Regions from separate parts of the Intestinimonas sp. HCP28S3_D6 genome, predicted to be linked through region 1. Evidence: riboswitches for the same ligand, from Rfam matches in the RefSeq annotation. Region 1 holds a riboswitch; the other holds the start of a gene.

The links. A riboswitch is a leader RNA that binds a small molecule or an ion and turns the genes downstream of it on or off. The one in region 1 is predicted to bind glycine.
Region 2: it holds a riboswitch for glycine, as region 1 does, so the genes downstream of both, ACTNBK_RS05470 (alanine/glycine:cation symporter family protein) here and gcvT (glycine cleavage system aminomethyltransferase GcvT) in region 1, are expected to answer to the same signal.

What each region holds. Positions count from the first base shown of each region.
Region 1 covers NZ_JBQHTM010000030.1:19,437-23,852, reverse strand. Annotated here, with positions in the region: gene gcvPA (aminomethyl-transferring glycine dehydrogenase subunit GcvPA) at 1-423, opposite strand, end outside; gene gcvH (glycine cleavage system protein GcvH) at 463-843, opposite strand; gene gcvT (glycine cleavage system aminomethyltransferase GcvT) at 887-1,969, opposite strand; glycine riboswitch at 2,135-2,218, opposite strand; gene ACTNBK_RS10840 (aldehyde dehydrogenase family protein) at 2,582-4,066, shown strand; gene ACTNBK_RS10835 (RNA polymerase sigma factor) at 4,183-4,416, shown strand, end outside.
Region 2 covers NZ_JBQHTM010000010.1:65,401-69,816, forward strand. Annotated here, with positions in the region: gene ACTNBK_RS05465 (sigma-54 interaction domain-containing protein) at 1-704, shown strand, start outside; gene ACTNBK_RS05470 (alanine/glycine:cation symporter family protein) at 840-2,258, opposite strand; glycine riboswitch at 2,371-2,454, opposite strand; gene ACTNBK_RS05475 (zinc-ribbon domain-containing protein) at 2,751-3,041, opposite strand; gene ACTNBK_RS05480 (zinc-ribbon domain-containing protein) at 2,950-3,477, opposite strand; gene ACTNBK_RS05485 (zinc-ribbon domain-containing protein) at 3,490-3,933, opposite strand; gene ACTNBK_RS05490 (hypothetical protein) at 4,248-4,416, shown strand, end outside.

The sequences.
Region 1 (4,416 bases):
CGCCTCGGCGGCGGCAGAAGCGCCGTCGTAGATGGAGGCATTGGAGGCGTCCATGCCGGTGAGGGCGCAGATCATGGTCTGGTACTCAAAAATGGACTGGAGCACTCCCTGGGAGAGCTCAGCCTGATAGGGGGTATAGGCGGTGAGGAAGGTCTCCTTGCTTGTGACGCTCTTGACGATGGCAGGAATATAGTGCTTGTAGGCGCCCGCCCCCCGGAGCACCGAGGGGAAGACCGTGTTCTTGCCGGCGATGCTCTCCAGGATGCGCCGGACCTCCAGCTCGCTCTTGCCGTCGGGCAGGTCCAGGTGGTCCAGACGCATCTCCGGCGGCACCTGGGCATAGAGGTCGTCCACGCTCTGACAGCCGATGGCCTCCAGCATGGCCTGACGCTCTGCCTGGGTGGATGGCTGATAGCTTCCCATGTCCTTGGATCAGCTCCTTTCCGTTTTCTCTGCTGTGGTTCAGTCCTCCTGGGCGCAGTGGGCCTCATAGGCGGCAGCGTCCAGCAGCTCCTCCTGGTCGGTGATGTTCTCCACCTCCACCAGCCAGGCGCCGTAGGGGTCGGAGTTGATGGCCTCTGGGGTGTCCAGCAGGTCCTCATTGACCGCCTTCACGGTGCCGGTAACGGGGCTGTATACGTCGGAGACGGCCTTCACTGACTCTACATCGCCCAGGGCCTCGCCGCAGGTCAGGGCGTCCCCCACCTGAGGCAGGTTCACAAAGACCAGGTCTCCCAGAGCGTCCTGGGCGTGGTCGGTGAGGCCCACCTTGGCGGTGCCGTCGTCAGCGAAGAGGATCCACTCGTGGGACTTGGTATAGCGGAGATGATCAGGGGTATTCATGGTAAATTCCTCCTTATAGTACATTATTTATCATGTGTTCGGTTCAGTGCTTATAGAAGGGCAGGGGCACCACCTTACAGGGCACCCGGCGGCCCCGGACGTCCACCTCCACCTGGGTGCCCACGGCGGCGTCCGCCGGGGCCAGATAGGCCATGGCGATGGCCTTGCCCAAGAAGGGGGCGTGGGTGCCGGAGGTGGTCTGCCCCGCCAGCCGGTCGCCGATGTAGACGTCCTGGTGCTCCCGAACGATGCCCCGACCGGTGACCTCCAGGCCCACCCGGGTCCTGGTGAGGGGCAGCCGGCCCTCCAGGCCCACCTTGCCGATGAAATCGTCCTTGTTCAGCTTGATGGCGAAGTCCAGACCCGCCTCCAGGGGGCCTATGTCGTCGGTGAGCTCATGCCCATAGAGGGGCATGGCGGCCTCCAGCCGCAGGGTGTCCCGGGCACCCAGGCCGCAGGGGACGAGCCCCAGGTCCTTCCCCGTCTCCAGCAGCAGGTCCCACAGGGCAGGCCCCTCCCCGGCGGCGCAGTAGAGCTCGTAGCCGAACTCACCGGTGTAGCCGGTGCGGGATATGAGGCACTGGATGCCGCCCACCGTGATCTGGGGGATAAAGCTGTAATACTTCTTGGGTAGGTCCTCCTCTCCCACCAGCTTCAGGAGGATTTCCTTGGACCTGGGCCCCTGGAGGGCCACTTGGGCCACAGTATCCGAAATGTCCTCCATTTTGCAGTCCCCAAAGAGGTGTTCCGCCATCCAGGCGGCATCCTTATCCTTGTTGGCGGCGTTGACCACCACCAGGTAGGCCCCCTCCCGGACCTTGTAGACGATGAGATCGTCCACGCAGCCACCGGCGTCGTTGCACATGGGGGAGTAGCGGACCTGGCCGTCGGTCATGTTGGTGAAGTCGTTGGTGAGCATATGGTTGAGGTTTTTGAGGGCGTCCGGGCCGGTGAATACCAGCTCCCCCATGTGGGAGACGTCGAAGAGCCCGGCGGCGGTGCGGACGGCCATGTGCTCGGCGATGACACCGGTGGGGTACTGGACCGGCAGCAGGTAACCCGCAAAGGGGACGATTTTCCCGCCCAGCGCCACATGGCGGTCGTAAAGCGGCGTCTTCTTTTCCATTGGCGATCCCTTCTTTCTCAAAATTGGTAGGACAAAAAATGCAAAGCGGAGGCGCGCCAAGCAAAGGCACGCCTCCGTCTTCTCACCTGAAAGATTCTTTGCCCCGGCAGAGCAAATTGCTTCTTCGGTCCGCCGGGGCACGCGCCCCTTTGGTCTTCGGAGTTTCGTCCGGCACCGGTACTTTTGCCTGAGAGTTTTTCTGCCAATCCCCTTCGGCGCCGCCTGAGCGGTCTCTCCCGATGCCATCATTCGAACGTATTCTGTTCATTCTCAGTATACCGGATGCATCCAATCTTTTCAAGGAGGAATTGCATCAGATCTGCCCATAACTTCACCTTGGCGCTTTTATTGGCAGGGCCAATTTATTTATTTCCTATATATTTGTTCCACATATCAGAACATATTCTATTTTAAATATTCCAAACTAATTATAGCTAAAACATGTTATTTTTTTATAATTATTAAGTTATATTAAAATAAAATAATTATTTATTTTTATTTCCCTCATTTTTCTATTGACTTATTTGTGTAAAATGATATACTTCAAACCGGGAACAACATCCGTAAACCGGGCCTTGGCCCGTTCATTTCCGCTGAGAAAGGAGCATCACCATGGAACGGATCACCCAGGAGAATTATGGACTTTACATCAACGGCAAGTGGGTCCCCGCCGGCGACGGCGCCACCTTTGAGACCCGCTGCCCCGCCAACGGCGAACATCTGGCTACCTGCGCCCAAGCCACCAAAGAGGATGTGGATACCGCTGTCACCGCGGCCTGGGAAGCCTTCAAGACCTGGAAGAACATCACCACCAATGAGCGGGCCGCCATTCTGAACAAGGTGGCCGACATCATCGAGCAGAACGCCGAACATCTGGCCATGGTGGAGTCTCTGGATAACGGCAAGCCCATCCGCGAGACCATGGCCATCGATATCCCCTATTCTGTCCGCCACTTCCGCTACTTCGCCGGCTGTATCATGGCCGAGGAGGGCTCCGCCAACATTCTGGAGGGAAGCACCCTCTCCCTGATCCTCCGAGAGCCCATCGGTGTGGTGGGGCAGATCGTGCCCTGGAACTTCCCCTTCCTGATGGCCGCCTGGAAACTGGCCCCTGTGTTGGCTGCCGGCTGCTGCACCGTCTTTAAGCCCTCCAGCGACACCCCCCTGAGCGTGCTGGAGCTGGCCCGTCTGACCCAGGACGTGATCCCCGCCGGCGTTTTCAACGTCATTACCGGCTCCGGCTCCAAGGCCGGACAGTACATTCTGGACCACCCCGGCTTCCGGAAGCTGGCCTTTACCGGCTCCACCGAGGTGGGTCGCAACGTGGCCCGGGCCGCCGCTGAGCGGCTCATCCCCTCCACCCTGGAGCTGGGCGGCAAGAGCGCCAACATCTACTTCGACGACTGCAAGTGGGACATGGTCATGGACGGCGTGCAGCTGGGCATCCTCTTCAACCAGGGCCAGGTCTGCTGTGCCGGCTCCCGCGTCTTTGTCCAGGACACCATCTATGATAAGTTCGTGGAGGAGGCCGCCCGCCGCTTCAACCAGGTCAAGGTTGGCATGCCCTGGGAAAAGGACACCCAGATGGGCGCCCAGATCAACGAGAACCAGGTCAAGAAGATCCTGAACTACATCGAGATCGGCAAGCAGGAGGGCGCCAAGGTGGCCTGCGGCGGTGAACGCGCCACCGAGGGCGATCTGGCCAAGGGCTGCTTCATGAAGCCCACCCTGCTGGTGGACGTGGACAACAAGATGCGGGTGGCCCAGGAGGAGATCTTTGGGCCGGTGGCCTGTGTCATCAAGTTCCACGACGAGGACGAGGTCATCGCCATGGCCAATGACAGCAGCTACGGCCTGGGCGGTGCCGTCTGGACCCGGGACATCAACCGGGCCATCCGGGTCTCCCGCGGCATCGAGACCGGCCGTATGTGGGTCAACACCTACAACGCCATCCCCGAGGGCGCCCCCTTCGGCGGTTACAAGGCCTCCGGCATCGGACGCGAGACCCACAAGGTCATCCTGGAGCACTACACCCAGATGAAGAACATCATGATCAACCTCTCCGAAGCCCCCTCTGGCTTCTATCCCGACAAGTAAGCAAAACTGCAAAAAGTCCGGCGCGGAACACCGCGCCGGACTTTTTTGTCCTCTTGTGAAACATTTTCCACCGGGATAGGATATTTAGAGTGAAATGCATTTCAAGGAGACGCGCTATGATGACAGACCAACAGTTCACGCTCCTGGCCCAGCGGTATATGGACACCATTTTCCGGCTGGCGTTCCACTACACCAAAAGCCGGACGGAGGCGGACGACATCACGCAGGAAGTGCTCCTCAAGCTCTATCGGACGGACAAGTCCTTTGAGAGTGAGGCTCACATCAAGCACTGGCTGCTCCGGGTGACCATCAACGCCTGCAAAAAGGCGCTCCTGTCTCCCTGGCGGCGG
Region 2 (4,416 bases), on a different contig from region 1:
CCTTCACCGGCGCTTTGCAGACGGGGAAAATGGGATTGATCGAAGCGGCCGACAAGGGCACCCTCTTTCTGGACGAGGTGAACTCCATGCCTTTGGAGCTTCAAGCCAAGCTGCTTCGGGTGCTGGAGACAAAATCTGTACTTAGAATCGGCGCCTGCAAACCCCGGGCCATTGATTTCCGGCTAATCGCTGCCACGAATGCCGATTTGCGGGAATGTGTATCCAGAAACCAGTTCCGGGAGGATCTGTATTACCGCTTGAACGTCATCCCCATCACCATACCTCCTTTAAAAGACCGCCCGGAGGACATCAGACCGCTGGCCAATTACTTTTTACAGAAATTCTGCGCCCAATATGGCTTGCAGAAGCGGCTTCTACCCAAAATATACCGACTGATGCAGAATTACGACTGGCCCGGCAATGTGCGCGAGCTTCGGAATTTCATCGAGTGGATCGTGGTCATGAGCACCTCCACCACGGTGAAGATCAGCGACATTCCCGCCGGGTTCCTGACCTCGGTCCACACCCAAGCACCTCCCGAGGCAGAAAAAGAGTCTCCGGAGGATGAGCGGGCCGCTATCATCGCCGCCTTGGAGAAATTTCAGTACAGGCGTCAGGATACCGCTGATTATCTTGGCATTTCCAGGCGCACATTACAATACAGACTGAAAAAGTACGACCTTCTTACTCCCCGCTCAGAATAGCGCTTGATAAAATATCCCGCTTTGGAGGCGTGCGCACAAAAAAAGAGCCAGACGAACCGCTGAGGTTCGTCTGGCTCTTACAGCTATATGCTTTTCATGATCGCGCAGCACATTGGCCGCCTTACTCAGGATCTGTCAGGCTTTGCTTGCCTTTTTCCTGCCCCTGCCCTGGGCAATCTTCATCACCGTACCTGTCAGCGCAAAGAGGGCGATGGCGTTGGGGATCACCATTAGATTGTTGAACATGTCCGTCAGTTCCCACACCAGGTCGTTGGACATGAGCGTGCCCAGGAAAATAAAGACCAGCGCGATAACCGCGTACACGGGTGCGGCCTTTCTGCCAAACAAATAGATCACGTTGATCTTGCCGAACATATTCCAGCCCAGCACCGTGGAGAAGGCGAAGAAGAACAGGCACACCGCCACAAACATGGCGCCCGCCTCTGTTCCGAACACGGAAGCGAACGCCACCTGGGCCAGATTGGTCTTGCTGATGTTCTCAGGGATGGTACCGGAGTGGAGAATGCCATCGCTGGTGTAGAGGGTAGAGATGATCACAAGGGCATTGAGGGTGAGCACCACAAAGGTGTCGATGAACACCCCGACCATGGCCACCACACCCTGATCGTGGGGGTCCTTCACGTTGGCCTGAGCGTGGGCGTGGGGGGTGGAACCCATGCCGGCCTCATTGGAGAAGAGGCCGCGCTTAGCGCCCTGGCTGATGGCGGTCTTGATGGCGTAGCCAAAGCTGCCGCCGATGATGGCCTGGGGCTGGAAAGCGTAGCGGAAAATCATGGCAAAGGTCTCGGGCAGATAGGTCAGCCGGGCCACCAGTACCGCCAGGCCGCCCACCAGGAAGATCACCGCCATGATGGGGACCAGCTTTTCGGTCACTGCGGCCAGACGGTTGATACCGCCCAGGAAGATCACCGCGCAGATGACCACCAGCACGATGCCCACCGCCCAGGACGGCACATGGAAAGCGGTCTGGAAGGTGGAGCCGATGGAGTTGGACTGGACCATACAGCCCATGAAGCCCAGGGCCAGGATGATGGCCACAGCGAAGAAGCCGGCCAGGAACTTCCCGAACGCCCCCTTAAAGGCGGTGGTGATGTAGTACACCGGGCCACCGTGGAAGGCGCCCTGTTCATCCACCACCCGGGTCTCAATGGCCAGAGTGGCCTCGGCGTAAATGGTGGCCATACCAAAAAAGGCAATGACCCACATCCAGAAAATGGCGCCCGGTCCTCCGGTGAGGATGGCTCCTGAGGCGCCCACGATATTGCCTGTACCAACCTGGGCAGCAATGGCGGTGGCTAACGCCTGGAAGGAACTCATACCCCGCTCCTGGCGTCCACCCCGCAGAGATAGATTGCCAAACACCCTCCGCATCCCTTCGCCGAAGCAGCGCACCTGGATGAACCGGGTACGGATGGAGTACCAAAGCCCTACGCCAATCAGCAGAAAGACCAGGATATAGCTGGACAGGGTCACATTGATGTTGCAGACAACGGGATAGAGCCAAGCCTCCAGCGCTTGAAATGCTTCCAACATACGTCTTCTCTCCTCTTTTAGAACAAAAACAGGCCGTGGGTCCACCCACGGCCTGAAAAGATAAGCATCACCTGTCAGCGGACCGAAAAAACGGCCCGCAGCGGCATGCATCCTCTGTCCTTTTGCCTGAGAGATTGACGGTATACTTCCACACCGTTTTGCCCCTTCGGCACCCAGTTCATGAGCTTCTCCAGAGTGACATTCACGCACAGTCCTCGTTCCTGCTCGGAACACCTGAGAGTGTTACTCCTTCGGCAAGCCAACGGCTTTTTTCTGGGCGCTTCAACTGTCCTGTCCTGTTCGATTGTGATGGACATTATACCGCCATTGGCGGACAATGTCAAGACTCATTTCCCCCTGTCTCAGGCGATCATTTTGCACAAGGTGAGGGCATTGACCAAAATTGTGGCTCCTGCCCGCAATCGTACCAAGGGGTTTCCTTTTACCCATACAAGTATTTCTCTTATTTTGCCTACATCAGAGGGATACGTTTCACTGTCCGTTTCCACCGGATTGGTTCACACACTGCAGCAGATCCTTACATGCTTTGTGCAGAGTATAATCCCATTCCTCGAGTAAGGCGGGACGCTCTTCTGCGACGCTGCCCAGCTTGTTGGAATGATCTGTGTAATAGGGACACCCGTCCCCACGAACCCGTTTGTTGATAGCGCTCGGCCAGGTGTGCCCATGCTTACAGCGCCACCAGACCTCTTTCTTGGAACGTGCCGTTACCTGATCCGGCGTCAGCGGCGCATTTTTCGAGCTGTCCCACTGAGCGGCCAAATCCGGATGAGTGACAGACAGCCGCAGGTGCTGATAGCAGTTGTGATACTGGCTGCGGGGGTATGCCCTCCCCTTTCCTCAGGAGATCCTTCACGCTTGCCTGCCACACAAACTCCCCCCGCCGCCACCAATACTTTTTCTCAGAGCAATAAAGCACTTGATCCGGCGTCAGCGGGAAATTAAGTTCGTTGTCCCATTCCCGGGCCAATTCCGGATACTTCGTAAGCAGGGAATTATCTGCACAGACCGCTCGGACGTCACAATAGGGACAGCGTTTTGAGGGCGTCAGTTTGTAGAGGTGGCTGGGATCACTTTGCCACTCATGTCCCTTTTCACGTTTCCACCAAAGTTTTTTGTTTGATTGGATGGCTACATCATCAGGCACAAGCGGCAAATTTTTTGTGGGGTGCCAAATCGAAACAAGCGTAGCATCTATGGGCCGCTTCGGCTACCGTATCACGGTTCGCGGATGGCAGATGGGGCATCTGCTTTCACGGGGACTGGTGCGGGAACAGATGGCCGCCTTCCAGACATGTCCTTCCGAGCACTTCCAGTATACTTCTTTTTCGGAACCAGGAACCACATCATATGGAGTCAGGGGAAGATTCAACGCAGGATGCCTTTGAGCGGCAATTTCTGGCCGGAGTGTTGCCAAGCAGTTTTTTTCATATGCCCGAAGATTGGCGCAAAAAGGACAGCTTGATCCATGCTTGGTTCTATTGGCAATCGAGGCTTGATATTCTTGGTGACACTTTGGGCAATGCCACCAGGCTTTTCGCGGTGAGCCGCTAAGCACAGCATCGGGTTTATCGGAATTCCGGGCGCTCCACTCCTGGGCGAGCTCAGGATATTCTACCGCCAGGGTACGTTTCTTTCGCTCATGGAAATACATTTGATTGATTTCATATTGATCCCGCTGGTGATGAAAATCAAGCGGCTACAAACCAAGATAGCAAAATACGGCAGCAATCATGTGGTCCAGATATTGGTTGCGCTCGTCAAATCTGTATAGAATTTTAGACGGTTGAATTATGACTGGATCTGTCAGATCTTTGCTGTCGCAGATGCGAAGCACCTGGTAAGCAGACCTTTGATGCGGTCTGCCGGACGATCCTGTTTGACATCGCCAGACGGCATGGGCTGCATCTGGATCAGGAACCGTCCTACGGTGGGAGGGAGTATCTGGAAAAGCAGGATTATATCCTGATGAAGCAGAAGGAGCAGCTTGCGGCGCAGGAGCAGAAGCTGGAAGAACTGACGTTCAAAATCGAGGACGTGGAGACGCTGTTAGATGATGTTTCCGATGCGGCCTACGACAAGGCGGTGGAGGTCGTGACCGATACCGTTCGGCAGGAGACGCACAAGGAAGATATTC